4 regions of the Alteromonas sp. DY56-G5 genome follow, and region 4 is predicted to be linked to each of the others. Evidence: predicted binding sites of a transcription regulator. Region 4 holds the regulator's gene; each other region holds the start of a gene.

Region 1 (8,117 bases), on a different contig from region 4:
TTCTAAGGTTTTCCCTGAAAGTGTTACGTTGGCCTCTAGAGGGTATTTACCAAGGCGAAGTTTTTTAAAAACGCCGTCTTGAATACCGGGCTGCTGGAAGTGTATGAAATCATCAGGGGGTACCGGCTTTACACCTTCCATGCTCAGTGGATTAGCGAGTTTTTCGCGGACGCTTAACTGCCTAGCCGCTCGTTTTTGTTTTTCAGCGAGCGCCTTTTCAGGATCGTGTAATAAAGCCTTATCATCTGAAGCGATTGGTTTTACATCTTGCATTTCTGCAAAAAACGAATCGATATCGTCGTTTTCAAATTGGCTCATATTAATCCCCGTATAAGCTACTTCTCTATCTTTTATACGCTATTTCTGCCCCGTTGGTCTATGGAGCATAACCGCTCGATATATCACCGGGCGCAACGAACAGCAGCACCGTCGATTGCAGTGTAATTATAAAGTGGGGATTAAATTCTAAAAATCATCGTTTAGTAAATGGCACCGGGTTCCGCTAAAGCTTCAATAGCATCCCACTCTTCTTCAGAAAATGGGCACTGCTCAGCTGTTTCGGCACAACTATCAGCGTTATCAGGTGGGGGGAAATCGAAAGTCATAATGCTCTCCTGTTTTGAAGAGTATTACTTAAATTGGCTAAATTACAACCAAAGTATAATAAATTCTTCAATATTACAGGCGACGGTGTGTATAAGCATCTTTACTAAAAAGCAGAAACGTTGCGCAATTAATGGCGTCCCCAGCTGGAATCGAACCAACATCTAAGCCTTAGGAGGGCCTTGTTTTATCCATTAAACTATGGGGACCTAATGCGTAGGGAGTTTTATTATACGTAGTTCGGGAAAATACGAAACCCTTTGTCAACAAGGTGCAGCGCTATGAGAAGAACGTCTCTGTCATTGACGTGAAAGTAATGAGCCCATGGCCTGGTTTTGTAATGCATATAAAAAGCCCTCGTAGATACGAGGGCTTTGGCTATGGTCAGCGTATTTTTAAATATCAAAGTGTACCGCTAGTCTCGTAAATCTAAAGAGCAGTGTATGGGGATTGTTCAATTTGTTAATTTTATATGCCGCTGGTGGACAAAACAGCATGTTTTGTTGAACAAATTCCCTATGATAGTTTGGATTCTTACAAAAACGAATTGAAGCAAAAGATTATAGATACGCTTTATTCAATGCTTGAAGTAATTGATATTCGATACATTTCCAAAGGCAATTAATTCACTTAGATGACGAAAGTACTATATAAACTAGGAACTCTAAACTGTTTGAGGCAGATCGAGAAAGACTATTTTTTTACTACAAAATCGTGTTCCTGAATGTTTGCGATAATTCCTGCACCTTCGTTTACTACTAGAGACGAATTACCGTAGGCACTACTCACTACAAATTTGCCAGGATATAGCGAGTACTGTAAGTATTTACGGCCACGGTTATCGACAATCTCTTTAGCTTGATAAAGGTATAGTTCATCTTTTTCAGAAATGCCATTGTCTCTGCCTAAAGATACAGAAATTTTATCGCCGGCAACATTAATCACTCTACCTGTCATCGGCTGGCAGGCAGTGGCTTCTTTTATGTCTTCAATCGCTTCTGCTATTGTCGCGTTGACGGTTTGCCCATAAAGCGACTGCCAAAATTTTGTCGAAAACTCATCAACATCTTCGAATCTGTCGAATGTCCACTCTCCTTGATTCTGATAAGACTTAGTCAACAACAGGCCTCCATTAATGCCGTCATAGACTTGAATGGTCATAGAAAAGGAGCGTCTAGAAGTACCCTCACGCCACGGTGTAAAAACCGAAGCCTCTTCCCGTGTCACGCTTAAATCATCTATCATGCCCACCAACACAAATTGAGTATTACTTTGTGCTGAAAGCGTGCGTACATTTTGGTCAGTATACCGACTGTCAAATTTTGCAGTATGTGGCGCGATATAGATAATATCTAGGTTTTCGGTTTTATTTCGCATGGCCCGCGCTAACTGCTGGGTGAATGAAGCATCGAAATTGGGGATATTACCCTGTGTTAGCTGCGTTCTGTTACGTACCCTGAAATGTGTGGTAGCGAAGTGTTTTTGGTCATTTTGTGCGGCACAGACTTTTCCTCTTGGAAAAATGTCAGCGCGAATACTCACCGTAATCACATCGCCGCTATAAACTTCATTAACTAGTTCCAATTGTTCAACTTCGCCGGTAGAGCGAATGGTCATCTCTTCATTTTTAAGAAGACCATTTGTAAGCTTGGCGACGCTATGAACTGACGCGCCTGCAAAAAGCATGGCTTGCTTAAGTGCCTCTTGGGTAGCCGCATGTCTGGCAGTTTCTTTATCACCATTTCGCACCACGGCCTGTCCTGTAGCCTCGTACCACACGGCATGTGCTTGCCCAACGAAAAATGCAAACAGGCAAATTACCGCCACGACAGCGTTTAAAATAGTTATCAGCGTTGTTTTGCTAATATGTCGCACCGCACACCTCTGGAGGTTTTTGTCTAACTGCGCTATGCAAAGCGCCCGGTTTATAAGGCGAAGTATGCGAAAAGAGTGCCAGTTGATGTGGTTTCGTCGCCGTTAAATCAATCGGGCGCATATCTTGCACATATCTTGCAACGCGTATCTTGCTAAAGGTTTGTAAAAAGCGTCAGTTTAGATATGTCAAAATCTGCTACCGCGAGTATGGCGGTATATCGTAGTAACAAAGCTGCCGCCGACGAGAGCAGCGTAACTACACATTTGATTTTATTAATAATGCAATTTGGAAATGAAACTATGTGCTTGAAAAAAATACATAAATCAAAATCGCTGTTACTGTTTTGCTTTCTTGGTTTAGCAGTAAGCACTGGTGGATGCGGCATTATTGATAAACACGTTGAGTGGGAAACAATAGAGCCAGAAAGCTATCCCGTGCTCAAGGCGGTAGGCTATGCGCCAATTTCTTCTCAGCATGGCGAAAGCGACAGCATGAAGCTTATAATGGCGATGAAAGCGTCAAAATTAGATGCATACCGAGAGCTAACTGAACAAGTCTATGGTCAAAAAATTGAGGGCAACCAGTCTCTGTCTCACTTGGTTATAGATAGCGAAACATTGCGAGCATCTGTAGAGGGGGTCATTAGAGGCGCTGAAGTTGTAAAAGCCTATCCGGTAGGTGAAGATACATACGTCACCGAACTCGCTTTAGATATGCAGCAGGTTTACGATATATATCTGTCGACCGCAAAACCGCGTCGAATAAAGGATGTAAAGTATTATTAAACGTTAGCGAAAGGGCAGTTTGCGCAAGTAGCTGTATCGTGAAGTCTTAAAAAATGCGCAAATTCACAGAGATATAATTTGCTTTTATCGGTTAAGGCTTAATGGCTAAAGCTCGCTGAGTGGAGTTTACTGAAATCGCAAAAAAATTAGGCGCTCACTCCCGACCCTAAAGTCCCGCCTTTCGGCTTTCCTTTTTTGTCATAGGTGAGCGATTCTTTGGCACGAACTTCCATCATCAAGTTACGTAAGTGTGTGAGGCGTAGCTGTCCTTGCTCTACGGCTTTTTGATTGACCTGCGTGCGGTATTTGCAATCGTCCAGAAGTTTCTTTGCATTAGCCATTAATGCATCATCTTCTTCTGACATTGAGCCTTGATCGCTAATTGTGCGCTCAATGCTTCCATCGAGAGCCTGAATAGACGTTAACAGTGCTGTCTTTTCGTCTAACAAATTCATTAAAGATTCGGCGTCTCGCGAACTGATAAGTTGCAATTCTTTTTCAAGCAATACGGCAAGTGAAGACAGTTGCTCCACTTGCTTTATTAGTGCTTGTGTCAATTGGCTTGCTTGTTCAGTCACGTTAGCTCTCTTCTGGTTAGTTACGAGTTTTGTCGCTCACTATTTAGCGCCAAAAATCTCACCTTCTAGTTTTGCAATCTTGTTGGCAAGCACTTCAGGATTAACTTTATACTCGCCACTTTGAATCGCTCGCTTAAGGCGATCGACTTTATCTTGGTTCACAGGCGCTTCCGAACCTTTCTTCTGAACCTGGTTGAGCTGCTGAGCAGATTGCGTCAACGATACAGAATCCTGACGAGGAGCTGATGCGGTTTGCGCAGCCTGTGTTGATGCCTGCTGTGGAGATTGCTGCGTTTGGTTTTGCTGCGCAACCTTTCCATTATCAACGGGTGTTTTCGGTAACCCATTGTTTATATTGTTAATTGCCATAATTAGTCCTCACTACTTTTTCGCCTCTGTAAAGTATATCGGCCTTTTGGCTAATTTCTTTAGCTAAATTGTGAACAAAAAAGTAGGTATTCGCTGCCTCGTTTATAAGTGTATCACGACTTCTTCAGGGCTTGCGACTCTTGCTATCACCGCCTTTTGGCTACTGGCATTAATTACCTTAATATTGTCACCAACGACACCGTCTTGCTGAGCGATTCCGGCTGTTTTCACTTCCATCCCTGCTACCTCAGCAGTTATGGTAATTCTGTCGCCTTTGCACACAAAGCACAGCATATTTGACTGTATAGCTTGTCCGTCAGTCACTCGGCGTTTTATTCTAGCCCCAATAAGCGCTTCTAGCTCAGTAAATGCGGTATGGCGTAATCGTCTTACATCAACTTTTGCCAGAGACAGATTCGATGATGTCAGTACGGTTCCTGGACTTATTGCGCCTTGAGTGACAACAATTTCTTTGGTACGCGTTACTTGCCCGCTGGTGAAAAGGTACCATTCATTATTTCTGCAGCTCACTCTAACTGATATATACGATTGGCTCAGCGCTTCTTGCGACGCATTGTATTCGAACCCAGTTGGGCAGTCAGGAATATTTATCCTATCGTCTATCTTCACAATAGACACATCAATGCTAGTATCCTGCGTATTATCAGCAAGTTGAGTTATTAGGTATTGTTTTGCGCCTTCTTCAACCTGTTTGTGATTGGTTTGTGTCGCCAAGCAGTTCATAGAAAGCACACTGAAAACGGTCAATGACAGTAATCGTGTGAATGTAAGGCGCGTTTTGGCGTTCATATTTTTCATCATGACTTTTCGTGTTCAGTTTACAAGTTATTGACTATGCTTAATACGGCCGGTTTGCTTAGTGCAAATAAATAACAGCCAAAGTAAATCCATAAGGTTTACAAGCACGAGCGTCAACGCAGGATCATTGACTAAGTTAAGGTATAAACCCTACTAAAGACTGAAAAATGCTATTTAGTGTCATTTTTCTGTCGTTTGACCTGCAAAAATTTAGTGATATTGTCTATCTTTATCATAAGAGGCAATGATCATGCCCAGTATTACTTAGAGGTGACCTATGTCGGGGATTTTAGATTCAGTAAACCAGCGCACGCAGCTTGTTGGGCAGAATCGCTTAGAGTTGCTGCTGTTTAGACTGAACGGCCGCCAACGCTTTGGAATTAACGTTTTTAAAGTGCGGGAAGTGCTTCAGTGTCCTCCGCTAACAGCAATGCCGAAATTAAACCCGTTGGTTCGTGGTGTGGCGCACATCCGTGGTCAAACCATATCGGTCATTGATTTAAGTATGGCAACACGCGGCCGTAAAATTGAAGATCTCTCTAATGCCTTTATTGTCATTGCGGAATATAACCGTTCAGTTCAGGGCTTTTTGGTGGGTGCCGTAGAGCGTATTATCAACACCAATTGGGATGCGATCATGCCGCCACCTCAAGGTACCGGCAGAGCAAGCTATTTAACGGCGGTGACTGAAGTTGAAAATGAACTTATTGAAATTCTAGACGTTGAGAAAATTTTAAATGAAATTTCTCCGTTGAATGCCGAAGTAAGTTCAGAGGTGGCAGAAGGTCTGACAACCGAAGGCCAAGAAAACAAAATTATCTTTATTGCAGATGACTCTGCGGTAGCGAGAAACCAAGTTAAAAAGGCCCTAACTTCACTAGGCTTAGAAATTGAGCTAGCTAAAAACGGTCTTGAAGCATTAAATAGGCTTAAAGAAATTGCGGAAGAGTATGGCGATGTAACTAACCGTGTAGGCGTGCTGGTCTCAGATATCGAGATGCCGGAAATGGACGGTTATACACTAACCGCCGAAATTAAGAATACGCCTGAACTTCAAAAGCTTCATGTTGTATTGCATACGTCGCTCAGTGGTGTCTTCAACCAAGCTATGGTGCAGAAAGTAGGGGCTGATGACTTTATCGCGAAATTCCACCCCGATGAACTTGCTACCGCGGTACAAAAGTGGCTAATGACTGAGTGCGAATAACGGAGCAAGATAGGATTGGCTAATAAAGACGTTTCGCCAGCAAGTTACCTCAAGTTTAGAGATTTTTTGGAAAAGCAATGCGGCATAGTATTAGGTGATAATAAACAATACCTGGTGCGCAGCCGTTTAGCTTCATTACTCTATAAGCATAAGTATGAGTCTGCTGACGAACTGATTGACGTGGTTGTGAAAGGGTTCGACAGAACTTTACTACAGAACGTTATTGACGCAATGACCACAAACGAAACGTTGTGGTTTCGAGACAACTATCCCTTCGATTTACTTGTAAAAGAGTTACTACCAACACTATCGGCAAAAAATCAGAAGCTTCGCATATGGAGTGCCGCTTGTTCGTCTGGACAAGAGCCTTATTCTATTGCGATGTCTGTACTTGAATATCAGCGCCAAAGGCCAGGTGCATTAAGAGCGGGTGTTGAAATTGTTGCTACAGATTTATCGTCAGAAATGCTGCAAAAGTGTGAGTTAGGTATTTATGACGAACTGTCCCTTGCAAGGGGATTGTCCCCGCAAAGGAGACAGGCCTTTTTCCAGCAAAATGATAGCGGGCTTATGCAGGTAAAACCCGACGTTCGTCGGATGGTAAGCTTTAGAAGTCTAAATTTACTTTCGAGCTATGCAGCACTTGGCCGCTTTGATATCGTTTTTTGCCGTAATGTTTTAATTTATTTCTCGGCCGAAGTAAAACAACGCATCCTGCAACAAATTGCCGGACAGCTGCAGTCTCAGGGTGTGCTTTTCCTTGGCGCCTCTGAATCAATCAGCGCTGCAAGTGATACCTACAGCATGGTTAAGTGCCACCCTGGCCTTTACTATCAAAAAAAATGATCTAACTTATCGGCCTGATAATTAATACTTTTTTTATGATCAGGTCGACACTTTTGACTTACACCCTCCGTCAAAATCTCATTATGGCATTTGCCTTGCTAACTATTCCTACAAACGACAGTAAAACGGCAAGATCCGATATTTAATTGTCCGCTTACATTGTCACCACGAAACAAATTTTTAGTATGTCAGAGGTCATGTTATGGCTATTAACCTAGATAAGCTGGTTGGCTTTCATGAGTCAGCACTCACTATACGCACAGAGCGTATGGAAGTGATTTCTGGAAATCTAGCGAACGCAAACACGCCTGGTTATAAAGCGCGGGACATTGATTTCAATAAAGCAATGGAGTCGGCTATGCGAGAAGCATCTGGTGGTACAGCCAATCACGCTTCTTCAGGAATGGTGCGGACAAATGATCGCCACTTAAGCGGCAATTCTACGTCAGTAGCGGCAAACTTTGACATGCAATACCGCATCCCAACACAACCAGACACTGGCGACGGTAATACGGTTGAAGTTCAAGCGGAAAGAAATCGGTTTTTAGACAATGGATTGCGCTACCAAGCCAGCCTAGAATTTTTGAACGGAAAAATTAAAGGCATGAAAAAAGCGCTTAGCTCAGGAGGTCAGTAGTCATGAGTTTATTTAATGTAATGCAAATTTCGAGTACGGGTATGGAGGCGGAGAATGTACGTCTTAATACTACGGCAAGTAATATTGCCAACGCTAACTCGGTTAGCAGCAGCTATGACGAAACATACCGAGCTCGCCATCCAGTTTTCGCTACGGCGTTGCAAGATGCAATGCGCGATCAGTCAAAAGGTGCAGGTGTTCAAGTAAAGGGGATTGTAGAAAGTGATGCTCCTTTGCAAGTGGAGTATTCGCCTAATAACCCGATGGCAGATGAAAACGGCTACATCTATAAACCCAACGTGAACATTGTGGAAGAGATGGCGAATATGATGTCAGCGTCTAAAGCGTATGAAACTAACGTGCAGGTTGCGGACACCACAAAGCGTATTTTCCGTCG
Region 2 (8,117 bases), on a different contig from region 4:
TGAACTTGTCAAACCTGGAACCTTGTTCATTACTGTGATTTCTACGCCTTCATCTGGCTGTAGACGAATAACCAGTTTATTAGGCGGTAGGTTTTTAAAGCTATCGCCAAATAAATTGTGCGGCTGGCGCTTAAAGTAAATAACAACTTCACTCACCTTGGTTGGCATACGTTTGCCGGTGCGTAGATAAAATGGCACGCCCGCCCAACGCCAGTTGTCGATCTCTGCTTTAATCGCAATAAAGGTTTCCGTTTTACTCTGCGTATTCGCCCCTTCTTCTTCAAGGTAACCAGGGACTTCTTCACCTTTAACAAAACCTGATGTGTATTGTCCGCGAACTGTACTTTCGTTAATGTTAAACGAATTAATTGGGCGCAATGCCTTAAGGACTTTGAGCTTTTCATCACGGATGCTGTCGGCATCAAGGGTTGTAGGCGGCTCCATCGCAACCAAACTTAGAATTTGTAGCAAGTGGTTTTGCACCATGTCACGCATTTGTCCCGCGTCGTCAAAGTAACCCCAACGCCCTTCAATACCCACTGACTCTGCAACTGAGATTTGTACGTGGTCAATACAGTTGTGATCCCAGTTTGTTGCAAAAATAGAGTTAGCAAAACGAAGCGATACTAAGTTAAGTACCGTTTCTTTACCTAGATAATGGTCAATGCGGTAAATCTGTTTTTCGTCAAAGTATTCAGCAACTTGTTCATTGATCACTTTAGACGATGCCAAATCGTGACCGATTGGCTTTTCAAGCACTACACGAACACTTGAGTCGATAATTTTGCAGCTATGTAGGCCGCGACAAATGTCGCCATAAATAGCAGGCGGTGTAGCTAAGTAACACACCATGGTGCGAGTTGGGTCAACGTGGTCGTCTAAAACGCAGTAACTTTCCACATCTTTCATGTCTACGCATGCGTAGTGCAAACGCGCTTTCATTTTTTCCCAAGTGGCTTCACACAAGTTCTTCTCGCCAAACTTGATTAGGTTGGCATGAACTTCTTCAATATAAGCATCCAGCTCCATTTCTTGACGCGCAACACCCACAATAGTGGTGTCTGGGTGCATCAAGTTTGCTTTTTCAAGCTGATATAAAGAAGGCAACAACTTGCGTCGTGAAAGATCTCCCAGTGTACCGAAAAGTACAAAATCACAGGGTTCGTAGGAATTATCCAATACCATATTCGTCGACCTTTTAAATGTATGTGTCCGCGGCGTATTGTACAGTTATTTACAACACTAACGACTATTTTTACCGTATAGTTAACACCAAATGTAGTAAAATTACAACTTGTACCAACTATAGGATCTGAATCTTTACTGTTTCCCTCAGTTTACCCTCATTTAACCCGATTGAAATAACAAAAATTGTCAAAAAATTACATTTTTCTTGTCACAGACGTCACATTGGGTACTATTACGGGTGTACCTTACAATAAATTGTGCTAACTAATTGCTATATCTGTATGAACATTTTAGAAAAAATCACACAAAACCAAGCGGCATTCAGTAAATCTGAGAAAAAGGTAGCTGAAGTAATTCTAGCTAACCCACAAACGGCCATTCATTCGAGTATAGCAACCCTCGCTAAGATGTCGGATGTTAGTGAGCCTACCGTAAACCGTTTCTGCCGAAGACTTGATACTAAAGGCTTCCCAGACTTTAAACTGCATTTAGCGCAGAGCCTGGCTAACGGAACGCCTTACGTAAACCGCCATGTTGATGAAAACGACAGCCCAGACGAATATACCAATAAGATATTCGAATCGACCATGGCGTCCCTGGAAGTGGCTCGCCAATCTGTGGATGTGAACGTGGTAAATCGCGTTGTTGATTTACTTACACAGGCACAGAAAATTTCATTTTTCGGCTTAGGCGCTTCAGCTTCAGTGGCACACGATGCATTAAATAAGTTTTTCCGCTTTAATGTTCCAGTGGTCTACTTTGAAGATATTCTGATGCAGCGCATGAGCTGCATGAACTGTTCAGATGGCGATGTTGTTGTTTTGATTAGCCATACGGGCCGAACTAAAAGCTTAGTAGAAATAGCGCAAATTGCCCGCATGAACGACGCTACTGTAGTAGGAATTACCTCAGCAGATAGCCCGCTGGCACAAGAATGCAGTTACGTGTTATCGCTGGAAGTGCCAGAAGATACTGATATGTATATGCCTATGGCGTCTCGCATTGCGCAGCTTACCCTCATTGACGTGCTTGCTACTGGATTCACGTTACGCCGTGGTAATAAGTTCAGAGAAAACCTTAAGCGTGTTAAAGACACACTCCGGGGTTCACGATACGAAAAGCGCGGCGATTAAATCGCCATTACATTGATCATAGTCGCATTTATTGCCGTAGCAATGAACGGCTAATGAAGCCAGAAGAACGCCTAACTGGTCGAGCCAGTTGGGCGTTTTTGTTTATTTCATTCACATTATTGTCAAATTCAACTATTATTCTGTAATAAAATTACGTAAAGCGATTACAGGTATTATCCCACTGTGGAATACCTAACACTTTTTGTCTTTTCTAACATAGAAACAGCGACGGAATCACATGACCAGAAGAACGAAAATTCTTGCCACCCTAGGACCTGCAACCGACTCTCTTGAAAAAATCCAGGCGCTCATAGCGGCAGGCGCGAATACAGTGCGTATGAACTTTTCTCATGGGCAGGCTGAAGATCATATTGAACGTGCCAAGCGCGTTCGTCAGGCTGCAAAGAACTTAGGTAAATACGTAGCTATCTTAGGCGATCTTCAAGGTCCTAAAATTCGTGTCGCTCGTTTTTCAGAAGGTGCTGTTCACCTGGACGTAGGCGCTAAGTTTATCCTAGACGCAGAGCTTGGCCGCGATGAAGGCAATGTTAACCAAGTAGGTATTGATTACAAAGCGCTTCCTGATGATGTATCTGCAGGCGACATTCTTCTTCTTGATGACGGCCGTATTCAGCTTCGCGTAACGGGCGTTGAAGGTCGCAAGGTGCTTACTGAGGTCACCGTAGGTGGTAAACTTTCAAACAATAAAGGCATAAACCGTCAAGGCGGTGGGCTTTCCGCTGACGCGCTTACCGATAAAGATAAAGAAGACATCAAAACCGCGGCAAAGATTGGTGTTGATTACCTTGCGGTCTCATTTCCTCGAAGCGGTGCAGACCTGAATTATGCTAGAGAACTTGCTGAAGCAGCAGGTTGCTACGCAAAAATTTGTGCGAAGGTTGAACGTGCTGAAACGGTAGCTTCTGATGAAGCCATGGACGACATCATTACAGCATCAGACGCCGTTATGGTAGCCCGTGGTGATTTAGGTGTTGAAATTGGAGACGCAGAACTTGTTGGCGTTCAGAAAAAGCTTATCGCCCGCTCTCGTCAACTGAACAAAGTGGTTATTACTGCGACTCAAATGATGGAGTCGATGATTGATAGCCCCATGCCAACGCGCGCAGAAGTAATGGACGTTGCGAACGCCGTACTTGATGGCACTGACGCGGTTATGCTTTCTGCTGAAACTGCCGCGGGTAACTTCCCTATCGAAACGGTTGCTGCTATGGCCCGAGTGTGTGAAGGTGCAGAAACCCATCCAAGCGTTAAAATCTCTAAGCACCGCATGGACCAGCAGTTTTCATCTACTAGCGAATCAATTGCCCTCTCTGCTGTATACGCTGCAAACCACTTGCCAAGCGTTAAAGCGATTGTAGGTTTAACTGAAAGCGGAACTACGCCAACATTGATGTCACGCATCACTACAGCTCTGCCAATTATTGCAATGTCTCGTCACGAATCAACGCTAAATACAATGGCACTTTGCCGTGGCGTTAAGCCGGTTTTCTTCGACTCATCTAACAGTGAACCTGGCAAATTGAAGTACGATGTCATTGCATCACTTAAAGAAAAAGGCTTAGTGAAAAGCGGAGACAGTATCATTCTGACTTATGGCGATGAAATGGAAAAAGTAGGCGCAACTAATACCCTTAAAATCGTAGAAGTCGAATAGCAACGAAAACAACATTAAAGCGAAGCTTAATGCTTCGTTTTTTTTGCCTGAAATTTGTGTGGATATGAAAGTCAAAAATGCCCCTTACGTTCTCAAAATGTAAAGGGCGTTTTCAATAATGATGTTTGGGCTAAATTGCCTGTGCGGTATAGCTCTCTGTCTCTTGAGCGATATCGTTCGCATATTGAGAAAGATGGTGGCTAAGGATGTTCTCAGCGCGCTCAACAAACTCGTCACGTTTAAATTTCCAGCCTCTTAAATCAGCTTGTTTTGCCTGCTTAACATAAAAATCTAAGCGTGTTTTTCTAAGCAGATGCGCCTTTTTGGATAGATCAAACTCTACAAGTGATAATGTCTGTTCAACTTTTACGATATCTGCGTGAACTGTGCGTTCAGCGTCATCAGCTGTTGCTTGGCTAATTGAAAGCTTACCCTGCCCGAACAAACCAATTAATGCTATTACAACTGAAACAACTATAGCTGAATAAACCCACTTTAAAACGTTCATGCCTCACTCCTTGACCAATTGTGAACTGCTCATATTCTGAAGAACAACTTATTTGGTAAATGATCTTGGCGCTGAAAAGTTAGTGTATGCCAGTCAGCGCGCTAATTTTAATTACTATGTGTAATTTGAATTTGCAGCTTCTATACCACAATATATTTCTTTGTATTTCAGTAAGATATAAAACAAGACTGCTACTACGAAATGTATTGAAAGAATTTTCTACACACTTTAAGAGAAATTTTCCGTGTCTTTGCTTTAGGCGTAATCAAAGCCCTTCCGAACAAAAGTTAGCGAAACGGCCTCAAGTAAACAGCAGATAAAGAATATAGTGTTTAGTGCCTCTTCGGTGTTACCAAAAAGTTCATTTATTGCGCTAAATATTGCCGTGTGCATAGTCATCAGTATAAGTAGCATTGCTAAGCGATTGTCTATGAAAAAGTTTAAATGTCTAAAATAAAAATAATGCCTTTTGCCTTCTCGTTATTTGACGTTTCCGTTACACCATGGACTACGCCGGCACTATGTCGATGTAATGACCGGCCTACCTTGCTTATGTTAGGCAAGAAAAAAGGGGCGAATGCCCCTTTTCATTAAGTCGAGTAAAGAAACCATTAGTTCATTGCGGTTTCAGTAACTACGCGAAGGTTGCTTTCAACATCCTTGACATCAGAAGCATTCTTAGCAATTTCTACAGCTAGATCACGCTCAGCATCAGAATCAACGTCGCCAGTCAGTGTTACTACACCGTTTTCTACGTCAACATCGATGTCGAAACCTGAGATATCGGTATCCATGAGAAGACGGGTTTTGATTACTGTGGCGATTTTGGCGTCAGTTAACTCGCTTGTGCCTTCGTCAACAGTATCTTCCATGTCATCTGACATGTCGCCTTCCATATCTTTGTCAGAGACAACCGTAAGCTTATTGTCTACAGACGTTACACCGTCAATATTCGCTACTAGCTCTTCCGCTAGCTTTTTATCAACAGAGTTCTCAACCTTACCAGTAAGAACGACATTACCGTTTTTAACGTCAGTATTAATGTCGAATGAATCAAGGTTACCATTGAACAACAGCGTTGCTTCTGCTTTGCCATCAATCCATGCGTCTTTGGCACCTTTCTCCCATTTATTACTTGTGCTGTCTGTGTCCATGTCACCTGCATATGCAGCTGTAGTCAAAGTTGTAGCAACAATCATAGAAATAAGTGAACGTTTCATAACATTTCTCCTTTGTCGAAACTCGTAGATAGTCATGCCAATTCCTTGCCAACAAAATAAGATATTGTTTTATATGATAAATATTCAGTTCCAGGGCTAGTTAAGTATTTTTTGTTTTGCAAACTTTGCCTTTGTTTGAGAACTTTTTACTTAACTCTGTTAATGCCCAAAACTCGTCAACGTCACTTAAGAAAGCACCTCTTAATTGTACTAGGAAATAACTCTTCGCCGTTGCCCGCCACCTTGTTGCAGTGATACCTAGGTTAAACTTATTTCACAAAGCAGCCGTAGTTATAACGATTCGTATCGCTTCACTAGCTGCCATTAATTTAATCTTGCAGACAGAAGCAACAGGTGGAGTGTTTTTCGTTAATTTAACTCAAGGACCAACTAGACATGGATACTGCACTTACTGCTGTTTCAGTCTTATTTATAGCCGTAAGCTGGGCCCCTTTGCTTCCTTCTTCTCATTGGTTAGTAAGAGTGTGGGAATTTCCGCGACTACAAATAGCAGCTATCATTTCTTTGCTAATTGCTGGGCATATTTTTGAATCAACCTATTACGCACAGATAGATAGCCTAGCAGTAATTATTGTCGCTGGATTAACAGTTAGCCTTATTTATCAGGTTATCTGGATCATTCCTTATACCCCTCTGTATAAAAGAGAAGTTAGGCACGTCGAGGTTGAGAGTGCGAGCCAAAAGCTAAGTGTTTTATCAAGCAATGTGTATATGCCTAATGACGATTTTCGCAAGCTCATTGAACATGTACGTAATAAGCAACCTGATTTTCTCGTAACGTTGGAATCTAATGAGAAGTGGCAGAAAGGCATCAGTGAAATTGAATCTGAATACCCGTATCGTAAATTTTGCCCACTCGAAAACCTCTACGGTATGCATCTTTATAGTAAGCTTCCCTTTGAAGAGGTCTCATTGCGATTTCTAATAGAAGAAGATGTGCCGTCTATGAAAGTTAAAATCAATCACCACGGACAAGATGTCACGCTATATTTTCTTCATCCAAAACCACCAAGCCCAACAGAAAACACGTATGCAAAGCCCAGAGACGTAGAACTTAATGTTGTGGGGGAAGAAATAGCTGAAACAGAGGGCCCTATTGTCGTCGCTGGCGATCTTAACGATGTAGCTTGGTCACCTACTACCAGAAAGTTCAAGAAAATAAGCGGACTTTTAGACCCACGAGAGGGGCGCGGTTTTTTCAATACATTTCACGCGAAATATCCTTTAGTGAAATGGCCGTTAGACCACGTATTTCACTCGGAACACTTTGCATTGGTCAATATAGAGAAGCTTGAAAGCATAGGCTCAGACCACTACCCGCTTTATACTGAACTAGCGCTAATCACGGACAAAGATTAATATTCAAGACTTTAACTTTAATGAAAGCTACGGTGTTTGACACACCACATGAGGCTATCACACGCCTCCTCACGCTTTTTAAAGTGGGCCAGCCCTATTAGCTTGTTATCCCGAGGCCAAACCGCTTGGTTAAGCACCTCATGATCTTCTGCCGATAGTTGTTCGCTATCTAACACAATCTCAACCGCTTTTTTATTGGGTTTTATTAATGTGGGGTTAGCTTCTTTGACCAGAGCAGAGTTCACACAAATATACTCTCTCTTAACAGGATCTCTCACCACGCCGATGTAGTTGTTGTCACAAATTATAGCTGGCCAGCCTTCCGTTATTCTACTCTGTCCAAACATTACGAGTGTAAAAGCAACAAGAACGAAAAGTGTTAAACCGATAAATTGAGCGCTCAAATCTGGTGCTACGCTTACAATAACGCCGACAACAGCTGCGAAAAATATCCAGCCGCCAAATACCCTGCGCATAGCATTTGGTGAGATACCAGATATAACATCAACCACCTTTAATGATTGTTTGTCATAGTGTCGAATAAATACAGACGATTGTGATTCCACAGCCTTTGTCCACCAGAAAAAATACGAAATTCAGAAATTAATACGTTACAAGTAAGGCTGAAGATTTACCTACACTCTGAGTGAGTAAAAACCAATAACATGAGATTAGTTCTACTCGAAAGAAAACGTGTTAAGCAATATTTGTAGGAATATTTAAACTATTGAATTGTAATGTTTAACCTACTAACCAAGCATATCAAAATATGTGGGAACGGCAAAGCAATTACGCGCTAGATGCACAGTAAAAACAAGACTTATGAAAAGAAGCGTCATGTTAAACTGCAAATAAGAACAAACCACCAAAAATTAATATAAAAAACTGCTATTAGCCTCGATACATTCGTTTGTAAATTTTTCTCTCCCTTTGCACCTCTTGCTTGTTTTGGCGCTCAACCATTGCTAAAAATTTTCAAAAACATAACTTGATAACAATTCTTTTATCTAACA
Region 3 (8,117 bases), on a different contig from region 4:
ACTCACAGGTTTTTCTTAACACATTGATGGAAATGAGTGAAAGCGTTTCTCTGCCTGAAAATTTATTAGCGGCGTATTTGGATGAGATAGATAAAAGTGACGAAATCAATTTAGCGGCGTTAAGAGGCACGTCAGAGGGTACCTTTAACCCGACCATTAACAACAAACTACTCGAACTATTAAAAAGCGAAAAGTCGCAGAGACTTGATATTTTAAGCGTTATTGCAGCACGTCATTTCGAGCAAATGGAACCACTACTGCTTAGTGCCTTTTTAGAGCAGGCGGCAAACGTTGATGAAAAAGAGGGTCATAAGGGCGCCTTATTCGCAGGCTTCTTTTCAGATTTAGTACAAGTCCCGAAGTTACGCAGACAAGTGCTAACACTCCTGCATTCCAAAGCCAACCCTCAGATTCTCAGCAATGCATTTCAACAATTGTTTGCACAAGCGAGAAAGTAAATGACGTTACTTGAGTTAGTGGTGTGGATGGTTATTGGGTTTACTGGCTATCAGTTTTGGCGCATTCGAGCCATTTCTGAGCAAACAAACACTTACCTAAAGCAATACTGCGATAAACACGGTTTACAATTGCTGAGTGTGGCAAGAGCTAAAACACGATTTTCATTCAAATATGGAAAGCCTGACTGGCACAGTGTATTCAACTTTGAGTTTTCGAGTAATGGTGAGGATCGATATACTGGGGAAGTTGAATTGATAGGTGTAAGGGTTATGCGAACAGAGGTGCCGCCGCATAGAGTTTAAGCTTCTATGTCAAAAAGCGTGAGCGGTTCTTAATTCACCATTCAGGTCAGGTTTTACATAACAAATGCATACGGATTGGTAATAAACAACGCAAAAAAAAGGGGAACCTAGCGGCTCCCCTTTTTCCTGGAATTTTGAGTATCCTTCTCCGCGATCCTTTGCGACTAAAATCTTCCCGATTAAAATCCGTATACGCCCCTTTCCATCTACTCTCGCGCCTTCCTGTGCGAGCTACACTTCCATGCGTAGGTCCCTTTCCTTTTTTCCTAAATTACTGCACATCCTACATGCAGTGTTCCTCATCCTGAGGCTGTCCTTGTCAGGCTCCGCTGACGATCCCTTCCTTCGTTCCATTTTTCGCTGCACATCCTGCTACAGCTTTGCTAATCCTTTAGCATGTCCTTCTTTCATCCTTGGTTTGCTCGTCCATGCAAACTAGAAATTCCTTGATGGCTCTCCTGCCGTTGGCTCCTTGCCTCTAGCTCCTTGCTAGCTCTCGTCCATTTTTCCCTGCTACATCCTGTATGCGAAGTCCTTTCACACTTTACGTCCCTGAATTCCTTTATATCCTTTAAAATCCGTTTCTAACATCCTGTAAATGCAGTGTCCTATCTGCTTTCCTTTCCCTTTCCCCACTGCCTTGTGGGAGTCTCATCCTTAAGTTGTCCTAACTTATTCCGTTGAAGATCCTTGACTCAATCCGTGACTCGTCGTGTTTCCTTGTGACATGTTCATAGTATCCCTTCCAATTATTACCGCCATATTGAATTACAGAGATTTAAGAAAGATTCTTGTACGACTTTTGACTAATTTTTAAAAACTTCAATACAATCAATGACCTTATACTTTAGTATAAATTAATCTTTCATCATTTAGGTAAGATCACTCACAGCGTTTGTAGGAAATGTCTTACAAACGCTGTCGTAAATTTGGTGTAAAGATAAGAATTGCAACTGGTGAGGCTTTGGTAGGAGTATCAAATCGAATAAAAAAGCATCATTTTAGCCTGAACATCACCTCACCGTTCACATGAGAAAGGCTTAGTTGTCCTACAACCTGATAATTGTCATCGTTAAAGAAAGCGCGATGTTTTTCTATAGTCACGAATACCGAAACACCCTCACTTTTTTCATCTTCCTCTACCACGCTATCAATAGCGCCAAGTAAAATATGCCCAAGCCCATGATGTTGATAATCTGGATGCACTGCGATGAAACTCAGCATGTGGAAGTTATCGGCGGGAACTAATGCTCGCACTTTTTCTTCTTTCTCTAGCATTTGCTTTGTACCGAACAAACCTGCCGTTAAAAGCATCCGCAATCTCCAGTGCCAGTAACGTCCTGAACCAAATGCTGCATCGGGCGCGGTCAAGCATGCAACGGCAATAAGCCGCTCATCATCGAACAGGCCAATCATCGGCTGCTCTGCAACCCAAAATGCATTGAGCTCTTCACGGATAGCTGACCGTAGACGGCTTTCATAACCTTCTTTTTCTGCTTGGAAAATGTCAATGAACAATGGGTCATCTACATACGCATTGTAAAGAATAGAGGCGGCAACTTTGAGATCATCTACAGATAGATAGATGGCTTTAACCGTGTCTTGCAAGGGGGCTATTGCATTATTAATAGCATCAGTATTCATCAGGGGCTCCTTGTACGCAAAGTTATACAGCTGCTTTTACCCATTTAAACAAAATGAGAGAAGTGGACACTACCGCACAACTTTTATCATTGCGCCAACCACCCACTTAAACTGATTAAACTTTAGCCTACGCGAAAAACCCCTGCATGTTAACTTTTTATTAACATTTAAAAACAGTTAGTAATGCCTACTTTCGTAATCAATTACCAACTAACGATTATTAGTGCATTAAGCTATAAGCACTGTCACCCCAGCCAACTAAGTTTCCATTTCTGAAAACCAACGGCGTACACTCGTCTTTTGTGGTGATACCATCGCCCATCGTTTTTTGAGTTCGGTAGTAAAGTACGCGATATGTGCCGTCTTGCTTTTCGAACAGTTCATTGAAATCCGCAACGCCCATTTTTCTCAATACACTTTCGTAAGTTGTCCCTGTTTCAAGATTCGCGATGTGTTTACGATTGTTAAACTCTCTGTCTTCCCAATCAGCACCATAGTGACTATCTGAACCGCCACCTACTGATACGACACAACCTGAAAGCAAAACTGAAGATGCCAAAGCTACTGAAAGAAGAACCGTTTTCATGTGAATTCCTTAATTATGTGTGTTGTTTTTATTCGATACTACGCCTACTTTGTGAACCGACACTGAATAGACATAAATGCGCTAACGTAAGAACCACTGCGTTTATGCGTGATAATGTAAGTTATGGTTGGTAAACAAGATTAAGGCCAAAAATTAAATCATTGATTTTTATACCAATCTTAATAACACCAATCTACGAAGGCTTTGAAAAATAGTGAAATCAGTAACTTATTAGTGAAATTGACTACGTAGACAGGCTACACTGCTAATATTCATGACTTTCAACCATTTTCGTATTATGAGTAACGCTAACCTGCAGCAACTTCACGTTTTGTGCCTTCAAATGCATAAAGAAGGAAAAACACCGTCCGTAGGCATTTTACGTGCAAAAGCTCCCTTTAAGGTATCGGTAACCGAAGCTATTGAAGCGATTAAGCGATTTAACACACACAAACCTAAGTTAGAGGTATCTAAGGACGAAAACGTAGCACAACATAATCCTGTTGCCACAACTGATGAGCCGGGCAATTTGCATGCACGGGTAGAGACGTTAGAAAAAGAAGTGGCGGAGTTAAAGCGGGCGCTACATCAAATTATTAACGCCCAATAGCTTTTAGTCTTGCAGGCCGGTAATTTTAGGTCTGATTGACGTCAGTCAAAGCATTAACGTCATATAGCAGGTGTAAGTTGCTCAATAAACACCGCAAGAGATGGCGCAAGAATTTTGGCAGGCTCTCTGCCAACCTGCTCAAGTGCCACTTCGCCACTTTCGTTGACAACGGTTAAAATAAAATCTTCTTCGTCAGTTAAACCAAAAAACAATGTTGGCGCTTGCCTAAGTCTTTGCTTCATCAACAAATGCCCAATCAAGTTTTGCTGTAATCTTTCAAAATCTTCGGTATTGAAAACTTGAAGCAATTCACAGCGACCTTGCGGGGCGTTAGCCTTTAAATTATCGCTGTAGTAACGAGTAAAATACTCGCAGTAGTCAGGATTTAGCTTTAGCGATAATGCCTCTTCAACATTACTGAAAGACTGCACAGGCGATTGAAGCGTAGGAGACCATCTAACAAGCTTACCGTCTTGCGCCGTCGTCTCATAGCACGGCGAGGGCCACTCGCTATCAAATGCTATCTTGAGTCCCTCGCCCTCGGCCTGTTCGACATAAGATGATACAAATTTATCTAATTGTGCTGAAATTGTTAGAGCCATTATGACGTTACCTGCGTATTTTTGGGGTACACTATACAACTAAACAGTTAAGTCAATACTGGGGTTAATTCTACTGCGCCGTAAGACTGTGTGTCGCTGTGCAGTTCAACAATTTAAATCCCGCGTAGATACATAAAAGGTTCTTATGTCGACGGACAACTCACCTCAAAAAATTACTATCTCTGCACCTGATGACCTCTCCTTAGGTAAACAGGTTGACTATGAATTTGAATATAATCCTGACTTGTTGCAAGGCGTGCCGCGCAGTCTAAGTCGTGATACGTTGAACTTGGCCGGCTCAGGTTTACCTTTTGATGGTATCGACACTTGGACAGGATACGAACTTTCTTGGCTTAATTTAAAGGGTAAACCTAATGTGGCAATTTTAGAATGCCACGTTCCTATTACCTCAAAGAACCTAATCGAATCAAAATCATTTAAGCTATATTTGAATAGCTTCAACCAAACAAAATTCGCTTCAGCAGAGGACGTACGACAAGTGCTTCAAGCGGATTTGTCAGCGTGCGCAGGGGAGCCTGTCGAGGTAAAACTAATTCTTCCAGAGCAGTTTTCTTCGCTACAATTCCAAGAATTTACCGGAACCTTGTTAGATAGTCTGGATGTAGAAATCGATCAATATTCCCCTAATACTCAATATTTGACTGTTGCGAAAAATGAAACAGGTATTCAAGAGACGCTTGTTTCTCATTTACTTAAATCTAATTGTTTAATCACAAGTCAGCCAGATTGGGCTAGTATTCAAATAAGGTATGAAGGAAAAGCTATTGAACACGAAGGGCTTTTGAAATATCTAATTAGCTTTAGGCAACACAACGAGTTTCATGAGCAATGCGTTGAGCGCATTTACAACGACATCATGCAGCATTGTCAGCCAGATAAGTTAACCGTTTGTGCGCGTTACACACGACGAGGAGGTTTAGATATCAATCCTTTCCGTTCAAATTACGAAGCGCCTTATGCTAATCATCGTCAAGCACGTCAGTAATATAACGGTGAAGTACCTACCAACGCTACCTAAGCCGCGGCAGTAATAGCGAATTAGAACAAAGACGAGATTATGGAAGCAAAACAACTACAAACCCTAAAACAAAATAACGCGCTTCTTTGTCAGTTTATTGTGAAACTCTCAGCATTTTATGAGGGCTTCTCGGATAAGATCGATACTGAACTTAAGGTGTTACGAGGCCACCTTTCAGGCACACCTAATTTTAGTCTTGCCGCTGTGAGCATAGAGAAACTCAACAAATCACTTCAGCATCAAGAAATAACGCTTAGAAAATACAGTGTTGATACTGTTTCATCGCTAGAAGATGCAATGAAACAACTACAGAAAATTGTATTTGAAGATACTGAATTAAAAGGGTTAACCACGCAGGAATTGATTAAGCTAAATCAACCTGTAGGTGATATCTTCAGTATTTATAAACTTTACTCAAAAGCCATTGCGCTTCACCGCATTGCGCTTAACAAGAAAATGGTTGGACTTGAGCCATCTGAAAACACAGAAACTAAGTCCACCAACAATGAAAGCACATCGGCTCGTTCGATTAAAGATGATAACCCTCACTACCGTTCTATTTTGGTTGAGCTTAATCACCTTATTGCTTCTTATGCGCAAAAAAAACCTAACGATCAGCAACTCAATGATATAAAGCAACGTCTTGATGAAGGCATGGATGAAGACCAGCTGCTTAAAAGCTGCGTTGTAATTTTGCGCATGATCGTTCAAGACGCTATGTCAGAGGCGAGCTTAACAGGAAAAGTGATTCAGAGTCTGCACCGTTCATTAGGTGAAGTGAGTAGCGACGTCAGCAATACGATCCAAGGCAGCCAAGCCCAGTTCGAGCAGCGCCAAGCTGGTAATGAGCAACTTAAACGTGACATTATTCACATCGAAGAAGCCGTATCGGAAAGCAGTTCTCTAGAAGCACTTAAGGAGCAGACACAGTTTCGCGTAGAAAAGCTTGTGACTACGTTAAGCGAGCAACAAAGCAACGATCAGCAAGGTCAAGAAGCGCTAATGGCACTGCTCTCCTCTATGCAATCGCGAATAGATACACTTCAGCAGCAAACCAGCGTCTATAAAAAGAAGCTGGCCGAACAAGCAATGCAAAGCCGCACCGACCCCCTCACTCGGCTTCCAAACAGGCAGGCGTATAATGAGAGACTAGAAGCTGCTTTCACTAAATTTAAAGAAAATGGTGACTTGCTTGCGGTCGCCGTTGTGGATATTGATCATTTTAAGTCAATCAACGATAGATTCGGGCACGCAGCAGGCGATAAAACCCTTCAGGTAGTGAGTAAATTCTTAAAACAAAGCTTGTCCGAAAATGATTTTATTGCCAGGTGGGGAGGAGAAGAGTTTGTAATGCTACTGCCTCAGGCGCAGATGGCAGATATAGATAAAAAGCTTAATGAAGTTAGAACTAAACTTGCTGCAATGCCGTTTAAATTCAAGCAAGAAAAAGTAAAAATCACCGCATCTTTTGGCGCAACCTGTTTCAATGACAATGATACTACTGAAACTGTGTTTGAACGCGCCGATGAGTACCTCTATAAAGCAAAACGAAACGGCCGCAACCTCGTAGTCACTGATTTAAGCACTGACTTATAGGAAGTAAAAATATGAAGAAAGTGCAGCTTAACCCTGTTGGCTGGATGAGCCAGCTATCACAAGTAGAAGTTTCTCGTCTTCAAGACGCCACCAACAGCGAGCTCTTTGCTATGTTCAGAAACTGTTGCCTAGCAGTATTGAACAGCGGCGTTGACGAAGACAATTTCGAAGCACTTTTTGCTCCTTATGAAAATTTTGAAATAAAACTCATTCGTCGTGAACGGGGCGTAAAAATAGAACTCGTGAACCCTCCTGAAGTGGCTTTCGTTGACGAAAAACTCGTTCGTGGTGTACACGAACATCTATTTGCGGTCCTTCGCGACCTGCTTTACATGGGTAACAAGTACGCATTTCTTCATCAAACCGCACCGGCTGAAGGTAACGACATCACAGACATGGTGTTTGACATGCTACGCCACGCTAAAGCGCTTGAAGGGAACGATGGCGTAAACACAATTGTCTGCTGGGGCGGCCATTCCATTAATCAAGTTGAGTACAAATACACGAAAGAAGTGGGCTATCAGCTCGGCTTGCGCGACATGAATATTTGCACAGGATGTGGGCCTGGAGCGATGAAGGGTCCAATGAAGGGCGCCACCATCGGCCATGCAAAGCAACGCCACAAGACAGGCCGTTACATTGGCATCTCTGAGCCGAGTATTATTGCCGCCGAGCCGCCCAACGCCATTGTCAACGAGCTCATTATCATGCCTGATATTGAAAAGCGTTTAGAAGCGTTTGTTAGACTCGGACATGGCATTATCGTGTTTCCAGGCGGTGTAGGCACTGCCGAAGAATTACTTTATCTGCTTGGCATTTTGATGAATGAACGCAATGCGCAGCAACCTTTTCCTTTCATTCTAACAGGGCCAGCTGGTAGCGAAGAATACTTTGAAGCCATAGACGCCTTTGTTGGTGCAACACTGGGTCCAGAAGCACAGTCAAAATATCAAATCATTGTGGATGACCCAGAAGAAGTAGCACGCACCATGAATAAACACCTTGAAAAAGTGACGAAGTTCAGAGGTGCGATGGGTGACGCATTCAGCTTTAATTGGTCATTAAAAATTGAACAAGACTTTCAACAGCCCTTTATTCCAACGCATGAGAGTATGGCCGACCTTCAACTGCACTTAGATCAAAGTAAAAGTGATCTAGCGGCCAATTTGCGCAAAGCGTTTTCAGGCATTGTTGCGGGTAACGTAAAAGCAGAAGGCATTGCTCAGATCAAAAAACATGGTCCGTTTGAGCTCACCGGTGATAGTACACTGATGGAGAA
Region 4 (8,117 bases):
CAAGCGCTTCTGCCATAAGGCGTTATTCCTACAAGCTAAAAGATGAACAATGCAGGCCATAGAGCCTAAGTGGGCGTAGAATATCGCAATTATAATGAGTCTGTCATGATAATTGCGTAGGTTTTGCGCAGGATTTTAAGATAACTGCGCTAAGTGTTGATTAATTGGTCAATGGATTGGGCAAGTAAGACTATTCGTCTTCGTTAAATCTGCCCTCAATAAGCTCTTCAATAGCTGCAAGCGCATCAACAGCATCACTGCCGTCCACAATCACGTCTACCTGTTCACCTTGATGGCTTTCAAGCATCATTAATCCCAATACACTGCTTGCGTCTGCTTCTTTATCGCCTTTTTTTAAGATGATTTTAGCGTCGAATTGATTAGCCAGTTTAACCAGTTGGGTCGCCGCTCTTGCATGCAACCCTAACTTATTGACGATAGTTAGCGTTTTTTGAATAGTCATTACTGATTCAGCTCTCTATGGCGAATTTGTACATCAGGGTGTATTTCACTGAAGGTTTTCGACAGGGTCTGTGCGATATAAACCGAACGGTGTTGGCCACCAGTACAGCCAATCGCTACGGTTACATAACTTCTGTTATTGCGCTCTAAATGAGGCAGCCATGTCGTTATTAAATTCTGAATTTGCCAAATGAACTTGGTCACTACAGGCTGCGACCCCAAAAATACTTCTACTGGTGCATCTAATCCGGTCAGGTGTTTAAGGTCGGGCTCCCAGTGGGGGTTAGGTAAAAAGCGGGCATCAAAAACGTAATCCGCATCTTTAGGAATACCGTGCTTAAAGCCAAACGACTCGAACACAAGCACAAGGCGTGAGCTTTTCTTACCCAGGATACGCTCTCGAATTAACTCTGCCAGTTGGTGAATGGTAAGCTTATCTGTGTCTAAATATAAATCTGCGCGTTCAGCAATAGGAGCAAGTAGGGCAGACTCGGCTTTAATGGCTTCTGAAAGCGATTTATTAAGCTTGGCGAGAGGGTGAAGACGACGTGTTTCGCTAAAACGCTTAACCAGTACATCATCGCTCGCGTCAATGTAAACAATGGTCATCGACCACGAAGAAGGCAGGTAGTCTAGAATTTCTACCAAATCGTCAGGATTTTTAGGTAAGTTTCTCACATCGATACTTACCGCAACCTGATCGTACTCGTCAACAACTGTATGGGTTAAGGTGGGAAGTAAGTTTACCGGGATATTATCAACACAGTAATAACCTAAATCTTCCAATGCGCGAAGTGCGACAGACTTACCAGACCCCGAACGACCACTGATTATTATCAGCTTCACCTACTTTCTCCCTAATACTCTGGTTTTATCACATACGCGTTGTTGAATTAGGCGCCTACTAAACGGTTAATAGGCGCTTAATGTTTAACTTAATGCAGATAGAATATCGTCGCTTGTCGTTGCGCGACGTATTGCTTTAATCGTTTCTTTGTCGCTTAGTTTACCAGCCACGGTGGCCAGCGTTTGAAGGTGTCCTTCGGTCTGTTCCTCAGGAACGAGTAGCGCAAAAAAGATGTCTACGGGTTTCTCGTCAAGGGCGTCGAAGTCGATTGCTGGCGTGCTGGTTACAACAATGGCGATCACTTTTTCAAGGCCCGGCAGGCGTCCGTGGGGTAAGGCGATACCATTACCAATGCCTGTACTACCCATACGCTCTCGAGCCATCAAACTGTTGAGTACCGTTGCCTGATCAATGTTCTCGTTTTGCTTGGCAGCGATATCAGCGATGATCTCAAGAATTCGCTTTTTACTATTACACTGAACCGCACACTCGGTGCGGTCCAGACTTACGATGGCTTGTATATCCATGCTTAATTAACTACTAATGTTTTTTCAGTTTTTCCTTATGCTTGATTACCTGCCGGTCGAGTTTATCAACCATGCTGTCAATCGCCGCATACATGTCGGTATTTTCTGAGGATGCGAATACTTCAGCGCCACTTAAATGAACGGTCGCTTCGGCTTTTTGATTTAATTTTTCAACGTTCAGGATGACATGCACATTAGAAATGTGATCAAAGTGACGTTCAAGTTTGCTGAACTTCGTATCGACATAATTACGCAAAGAGTCGGTGATTTCGACATGATGACCAGTAAGGTTGATTTGCATATTTCGTCTTCCTTATATTATTAAGCCCGATTAAATAAGGCTTTTGCGTTGGTTCGACGGCGGGATCGACAACGATTCCCGGTACTTTGCTATTGTTCGCCGGGCAACTTTAATGCCTTGTTCGGCCAACAATGAAGCAATCTTGCTATCACTCAGCGGCTTGCTAGGCTTTTCAGCGGCCACTAATTTCTTGATCAATGCACGAATCGCTGTAGATGAACATTCACCACCAGACTCTGTTGCAACGTGGCTTGAGAAGAAATACTTCAATTCGAAGATTCCACGTGGCGTATGCATGTACTTTTGCGTTGTCACTCGCGAAATAGTGGATTCGTGCATATCTACCATTTCTGCGACATCATTTAGCACCATTGGTTTCATCATTTCCGGGCCGTGCTCAAAAAAGCCCATTTGCTGCTGCACAATGCAGTTTGCAACCTTCATTAAGGTTTCGTTACGAGATTCAAGGCTCTTTATGAACCACTTAGCCTCTTGCATGTGTGAGCGGATGAATTGTGAATCGCTACTATTCTTGGCACGGCGACTCATTGCAGCGTATTGTTGATTTACGCTTAATTTAGGCAGACTGTCGGGGTTCAGCTCAACCACCCAACGGCCATTTTTCTTGGTTACTGAGACATCAGGAATAACGTACTCAGGCTCTTTAGTAACTAAAGCACTACCTGGGCGAGGATTCAAGGTTTGCAGTAAACGCATTGCCTCGCGTAGCTGATCTTCTTTCAATCGGCTTTTACGCATAAGCGTACGATAGTCTTTGCTGCTCAGTAAGTCAGAGTACTCTTCAATCAGTTGCTTTGCTTCAGCAAGCCACGGTGTGTCTTCTGAAAACTGGCGCAATTGCACCATCAAACATTCTTGTGGAGAGCGTGAGCCAGAACCAATAGGGTCGAACATCTGAATGCGCTTAAGCACACATTCTATTTCGTCCATTTCAATCGGCTCTTCCATATCATCATCGTTAACCGCTTCTAAAATATCATCAAGGGTAACGGTTAAATAACCTGACTCGTCAATAGAGTCGATGATTGCTGTAGCGATTGCGCGATCGGTATCCGAGAAGTGGGTAAGGCGCATTTGCCAAAGAAGGTGCTCTTGAATATCTTCAGTAGTCTCACCTTGGAAGATTTGCTCGTCGTCATTGGATGGACCCGGAGCTGGCGAAGATGAAGCAGAGTAGTATTCGTCCCATGTGCTGTCGATTGGCAGCTCATCGGGAAGATCGTTTTTCTCAAGTGCATCGCCGGCTTCTAGTGTGTCACTAGATGCAGAAGCAGTGGCCTCAGAGCCGCTGTCATCGTTGTCGATATTGTTCTTTTCTAGTTGCGGCTCGTCGTTACCTTCTTCAACTTCTAATAGCGGATTAGAATCGAGCGCTTCTTGGATCTCTTGTTGAAGATCAAGTGTAGAAAGCTGCAGCAGTTTAATGGCCTGCTGAAGCTGTGGTGTCATGGTAAGTTGTTGGCTAAATTTTAGCTGTAAAGATGGTTTCATCTACGTCTTATTTAAATGCTCTAAATTGAATATACCAGAGCGAAACTGAAAAATGGCAATTCGGTTACATTAACTATAGCCTGAATTGTTCGCCTAGGTATACATCCCTTACTTTTTGATTACTTAAAACCTGTTCCGCCGTTCCTTGCGCAATAAGCTCGCCATGACTCACAATGTACGCCTTTTCACAAACATCCAATGTCTCTCGTACGTTATGGTCTGTGATAAGGATTCCAATACCCCTATCGCGAAGATGTTGTATTATCTTCTTTATATCATTAACTGATATTGGATCAACACCAGCAAATGGTTCGTCTAACAAAATAAATTGCGGTTTTGCTGCCAGAGCGCGGGCAATCTCAACGCGACGGCGTTCGCCCCCTGACAAACTCATCCCCGTACTATTACGTATATGGTTAATATTAAATTCATCAAGTAGCGCATCAGCTTCTTCTTCTTGCTGTTGTGAATTTAAATCTTTACGGGTTTGCAAAATGGCCATGATATTTTCATGCACTGTGAGCTTTCTGAAAATAGAGGCTTCCTGCGGTAGGTAGCCAATTCCGCGGCGTGCGCGCTCGTGCATGGGCTGATGAGTTAGCTCATTGTCGTCGATTTCAATCTTGCCTTTATCCAGATTCACTAAACCAACAATCATGTAGAATGTGGTGGTCTTACCAGCGCCATTTGGGCCAAGAAGACCAACAATTTGACCCGTTGAGACAGACAGACTTACATCTCGAACAACCTGTCTTGACTTGTAAGCCTTAGCAAGATTTTTAGCGCTCAAAGTTGCCATTGCTATTCATTGCCCTCGTTGTCTTTTTTGTCTTTCTTAGACGAAGTTTTGCGAATGGTCTCAGGTGTGAATACTGTGGTCACTCGACCCTCACCATCCTTACCTGCGCCGCCAGTCGCTAGCAATTGCTCGGTAATCATATCGAACGTGATGTTGTCACCCTGTACTTTACTGGTGTCTTGTTTCAACTCTGCGTTTCCAGCAAGAGAAATCGTTCGGTTCACCACTTCATAGCGTATTTCATTAGCTTTTGCCGAAACTGGCGTGCCGTCTTCCAATTGCTGGGAATAGCTTGCAGGCTTTCCTCTAGCAATAAATATTTCACGACCACCACCGTCAGTGGCAATTACTTCCACTTCGTCAGCTTCAATAACCAAAGAGCCTTGAGTTATGAGTACGTCGTCTTTGTACAACGCGGTTTTATTTTTACCGTCGATAAACTGGGTGTTCGAGCCTATTTTTATGGGCTGCGAAAAATCATCTTCACTGGCGTGTACCGCACCGCTAGCGATGGCAAGCAATAAACTAGTTGCTAGGGGAATAAGTGGTTTGTACATGATCTAAAAGCTCGTATTCTTGTGTGCGTAAATTCGCGTTAAACCCATTACTTAAAATGACATATTGGGTGCCCAGTATTTCAACGGGTTGGTCAGATGTCATTTGCTTGGTTTCTAAATTAATTTGAATGTACTCGGTCGATATACTTCTGACAAAGTCATCGCCAGTTTGGTTCTCAATATTAACTTGGTTTTCCAGCTGGATTAGCTCGTTATTGTATAGTGTACCTTCATCAGCGGTTACCACCCATGGTGATGACGCGTTTTCTGTATAAAGGGTGTATTTAGGTTGCTGAAACAATACAAAGCCAAGCTGGTCGTAATGCTCCATCGACTCTGCAAATACTTTGTGATTTAACTCACCGTCTTGATTGTACAGCGTAGTGGTTAGATTTTTTGCTTTGTAGGCGGGCTTTAGCGCATCGTTTTCACGATTCCCCTGCGTTTCAGGCTGCTCTTCCATCCACGTAGGGATGTACATCAGCATCGCCAGAATAAATAGCGCCGATATACTTAATCCTAAGCGATTAAAGCCAAACAGGCTCATACACTAGCTCCAAAAATCTCATTTGCTACCCCTTTGGCCTGCAAAATGGTATCCGATATTTCTCGGACCGCGCCAAACCCTCCGGGAAGGGTCGTAATCCAGTTTGCTTGTTTTGCTACGTAAGGATGGGCATCGGCAACCGCAATTTTAACCGCAACGTGCTTGTACATACCCGTATCTGGCATGTCATCACCTACCGCAGCCACTTCGTCAGTGTTTAACTCAAGGTGCTTCATCAGGTCGCTAAGCGCGTCTGCTTTATTCTCTTCGCCTTGAATTATATGTGCAACATTCAGTGCCTTCATTCTATTTTCAACAATGGCAGAGCGACGTCCAGTAATAACCGCGACATTCACTCCATTGCTCACTAGCGCTTTTACACCATATCCATCACGGGTATGGAATGCTTTAAGTTCTTCACCGTCGTTACCTAAGTAAATTCGGCCATCTGAGAACACACCATCAACGTCGCATACCAGCAACTTTATCTTGGCTAGTTTTGCGAAAAGCGAGTCATTTATTTCCGTGTACAAGGTGGTTGTCATTTAAAGCACTCCTGCTTTTAGTAGCATATGCATGTTAAAAGCCCCAACAGGTTTGCGCTTATCGTCAGTAACCATTAACGCACTAATTTTATGGGTTTCCATCAAATTCAGGGCTTCTACAGCCAGCTGACCTGCGGTGGTAGTCTTGCCGCCTTTAGTCATTACTTCTTCTACTGTCGCACTGTGTACGTCTACGCGGGCATCGAGAATTCGTCGTAGGTCGCCATCCGTAAAGACGCCTGTCAGCGTACCGTCTGCCGCTATCACGCCTGTCATACCCAACCCCTTTTTAGATATTTCCAGCAGTGCGTCAGCAACAGAAGCACTGGCATGGACAAGGGGGATATCACTGCCGCTTTGCATGATATCGCTAACTTTAAGCAGAAGTTTTCTGCCTAAACTGCCGCCTGGGTGCGAAAGCGCAAAGTCATCTGAGGTGAAACCTTTTTGGTCGAGCAGTGCTACCGCAAGCGCATCACCCATAACCAGTGTGGCGGTTGTGCTTGACGTAGGAGCAAGACCTAGCGAACACGCTTCTTTTTCAACGCTGATATCAAGCACGACATCTGCGTGTTGCCCTAATGAACTGGAAGCACTGTTGGTCATGGCGACCACCTGTATGCCTAAGCGTTTAACTACGGGCAATAAGTTAACGAGTTCGTTAGTCTCGCCAGAATTAGAGATGGCGAGTAAGACATCGCCTTTGCTTAGCATGCCCAAGTCGCCATGGTTGGCTTCACCAGGGTGCATGAAAAATGCAGGAGTACCTGTACTGGCAAGCGTAGCGGCAATTTTATTTCCGATATGCCCAGACTTTCCCATACCACTCACGACAACTTTACCCTTGCAGGCAAAGAGAATATTACAGGCAGCGATAAATTCATTGTTTAAGCGCTCTGCCAGATTAGCAATAGCTTGAGTTTCAATTTCAATAACGCGCTTCGCTGAGTCGATATAGTTCATCTGAGTTTGTGTATTCATGATTATCCGAATAGCCAGAATTGATAGCCGATAAAGCAAGCCAGAAGTATGAATCCATTTGTTCTTGATATTGTACGTTTGCCGATTAAATCGAAGCTGAACAAGAACAATAATAATGTTAAACCAAGCATTACGTACATATCTCGGTTGTAAACGTCAGGGTCCAGGATACCAGGCGCGATTAACCCGGGCATGCCAAGTACGGCAAGCAGGTTGAAGATATTTGAGCCGATGATATTACCCAGTGCTAAATCGTCTTCACCTTTAAGTACACCCGCAACACTTGCTGCTAGCTCAGGTAGACTTGTACCAAACGCAATAATCGTTAGTCCGATAACCAAATCCGAAATGCCCATGTATCTGGCAATTTCTACTGCTGAGTTCACCAAAAAGTGAGCACTTAATGGAAGTATTACAAGGCCTACACCAATCCAAATGAGAGCTGACGTATTTGAAACGCCTTTGGGGATTTCATCTGCGGTTTCCGCAACCAGAGGGTCTTCTTTATCTACCTGTAGCGACAACCACGCCATCATTGCCAGTACGAAAATGAACAGGCCTAGTAGGATAATGCCTTCATAAGACTTAAGTTCACCGTCAAACATAAAGCCAATGGCAATCAATGAGATGATAAGGAGTGCTGGAAGTTCGCGCTTTAACGTTGTTGATGAAACAAGCAATGGTTTCACTAGCGCGGTTATACCTAAAACTAGCGCGATGTTCGTGATGTTAGAACCTAGCGCGTTACCCACGGCGGTGTTCATATTGCCATTTGCGGAGGCTATGGCGGAAACCACAATTTCAGGTGCCGAAGATCCCATAGCGACAATCGTTAGTCCGATCATCATTGGAGAAATGCCGATGTTTTTTGCTAATGCTGAGGCGCCATATACAAACCGGTCAGCGCTCCAACTCAGTACAATCAGCCCAACAAGAAAAATGACAATGTTTAAAAGCACAACAACCTGTAATAGAAAGTATTTCGCTAGATTGTCGCAAAAAGAGTGCCATTTGCCTATGCTCGCAGCGTTTTATTTTC

Evidence for each region. The regulator sigma-54, encoded in region 4, starts transcription at its own class of promoters, with help from an activator protein. The targets are predictions, from matches to a motif close to GTTGGCACGNNNNTNGNNT.
Region 1: a site for sigma-54 is predicted at 2,543-2,561, ahead of NO989_RS03235 (flagellar assembly protein T N-terminal domain-containing protein). Genes of this name have one in related genera too.
Region 2: a site for sigma-54 is predicted at 5,759-5,777, ahead of NO989_RS20430 (BON domain-containing protein). Genes of this name have one in related genera too.
Region 3: a site for sigma-54 is predicted at 3,124-3,142, ahead of NO989_RS12955 (DUF3192 domain-containing protein). Genes of this name have one in related genera too.

Annotation. Positions count from the first base shown of each region.
Region 1 covers NZ_JANHZQ010000004.1:125,059-133,175, reverse strand. Annotated here, with positions in the region: gene smrA (DNA endonuclease SmrA) at 1-318, opposite strand, end outside; gene NO989_RS03245 (hypothetical protein) at 480-605, opposite strand; tRNA gene NO989_RS03240 (tRNA-Arg) at 738-812, opposite strand; gene NO989_RS03235 (flagellar assembly protein T N-terminal domain-containing protein) at 1,297-2,478, opposite strand; gene NO989_RS03230 (LPP20 family lipoprotein) at 2,779-3,264, shown strand; gene flgN (flagellar export chaperone FlgN) at 3,411-3,842, opposite strand; gene flgM (flagellar biosynthesis anti-sigma factor FlgM) at 3,882-4,211, opposite strand; gene flgA (flagellar basal body P-ring formation chaperone FlgA) at 4,314-5,030, opposite strand; gene NO989_RS03210 (chemotaxis protein CheV) at 5,308-6,237, shown strand; gene NO989_RS03205 (protein-glutamate O-methyltransferase CheR) at 6,253-7,083, shown strand; gene flgB (flagellar basal body rod protein FlgB) at 7,286-7,720, shown strand; gene flgC (flagellar basal body rod protein FlgC) at 7,723-8,117, shown strand, end outside.
Region 2 covers NZ_JANHZQ010000068.1:4,564-12,680, forward strand. Annotated here, with positions in the region: gene zwf (glucose-6-phosphate dehydrogenase) at 1-1,185, opposite strand, end outside; gene NO989_RS20415 (MurR/RpiR family transcriptional regulator) at 1,470-2,321, shown strand; gene pyk (pyruvate kinase) at 2,560-3,996, shown strand; gene NO989_RS20425 (hypothetical protein) at 4,127-4,504, opposite strand; gene NO989_RS20430 (BON domain-containing protein) at 5,116-5,724, opposite strand; gene NO989_RS20435 (endonuclease/exonuclease/phosphatase family protein) at 6,121-7,104, shown strand; gene NO989_RS20440 (hypothetical protein) at 7,122-7,670, opposite strand.
Region 3 covers NZ_JANHZQ010000025.1:2,617-10,733, forward strand. Annotated here, with positions in the region: gene NO989_RS12940 (DUF3549 family protein) at 1-458, shown strand, start outside; gene NO989_RS12945 (DUF3301 domain-containing protein) at 459-761, shown strand; gene NO989_RS12950 (GNAT family N-acetyltransferase) at 1,758-2,405, opposite strand; gene NO989_RS12955 (DUF3192 domain-containing protein) at 2,626-2,991, opposite strand; gene NO989_RS12960 (hypothetical protein) at 3,290-3,601, shown strand; gene syd (SecY-interacting protein) at 3,661-4,203, opposite strand; gene queF (NADPH-dependent 7-cyano-7-deazaguanine reductase QueF) at 4,349-5,209, shown strand; gene NO989_RS12975 (diguanylate cyclase) at 5,282-6,838, shown strand; gene ppnN (nucleotide 5'-monophosphate nucleosidase PpnN) at 6,850-8,117, shown strand, end outside.
Region 4 covers NZ_JANHZQ010000029.1:49,913-58,029, reverse strand. Annotated here, with positions in the region: gene mgtE (magnesium transporter) at 1-16, opposite strand, end outside; gene NO989_RS14480 (HPr family phosphocarrier protein) at 191-463, opposite strand; gene rapZ (RNase adapter RapZ) at 463-1,308, opposite strand; gene ptsN (PTS IIA-like nitrogen regulatory protein PtsN) at 1,393-1,836, opposite strand; gene hpf (ribosome hibernation promoting factor) at 1,850-2,137, opposite strand; gene NO989_RS14460 (RNA polymerase factor sigma-54) at 2,168-3,649, opposite strand; gene lptB (LPS export ABC transporter ATP-binding protein) at 3,723-4,448, opposite strand; gene lptA (lipopolysaccharide transport periplasmic protein LptA) at 4,451-5,005, opposite strand; gene lptC (LPS export ABC transporter periplasmic protein LptC) at 4,974-5,552, opposite strand; gene kdsC (3-deoxy-manno-octulosonate-8-phosphatase KdsC) at 5,549-6,097, opposite strand; gene NO989_RS14435 (KpsF/GutQ family sugar-phosphate isomerase) at 6,098-7,078, opposite strand; gene NO989_RS14430 (calcium/sodium antiporter) at 7,081-8,037, opposite strand.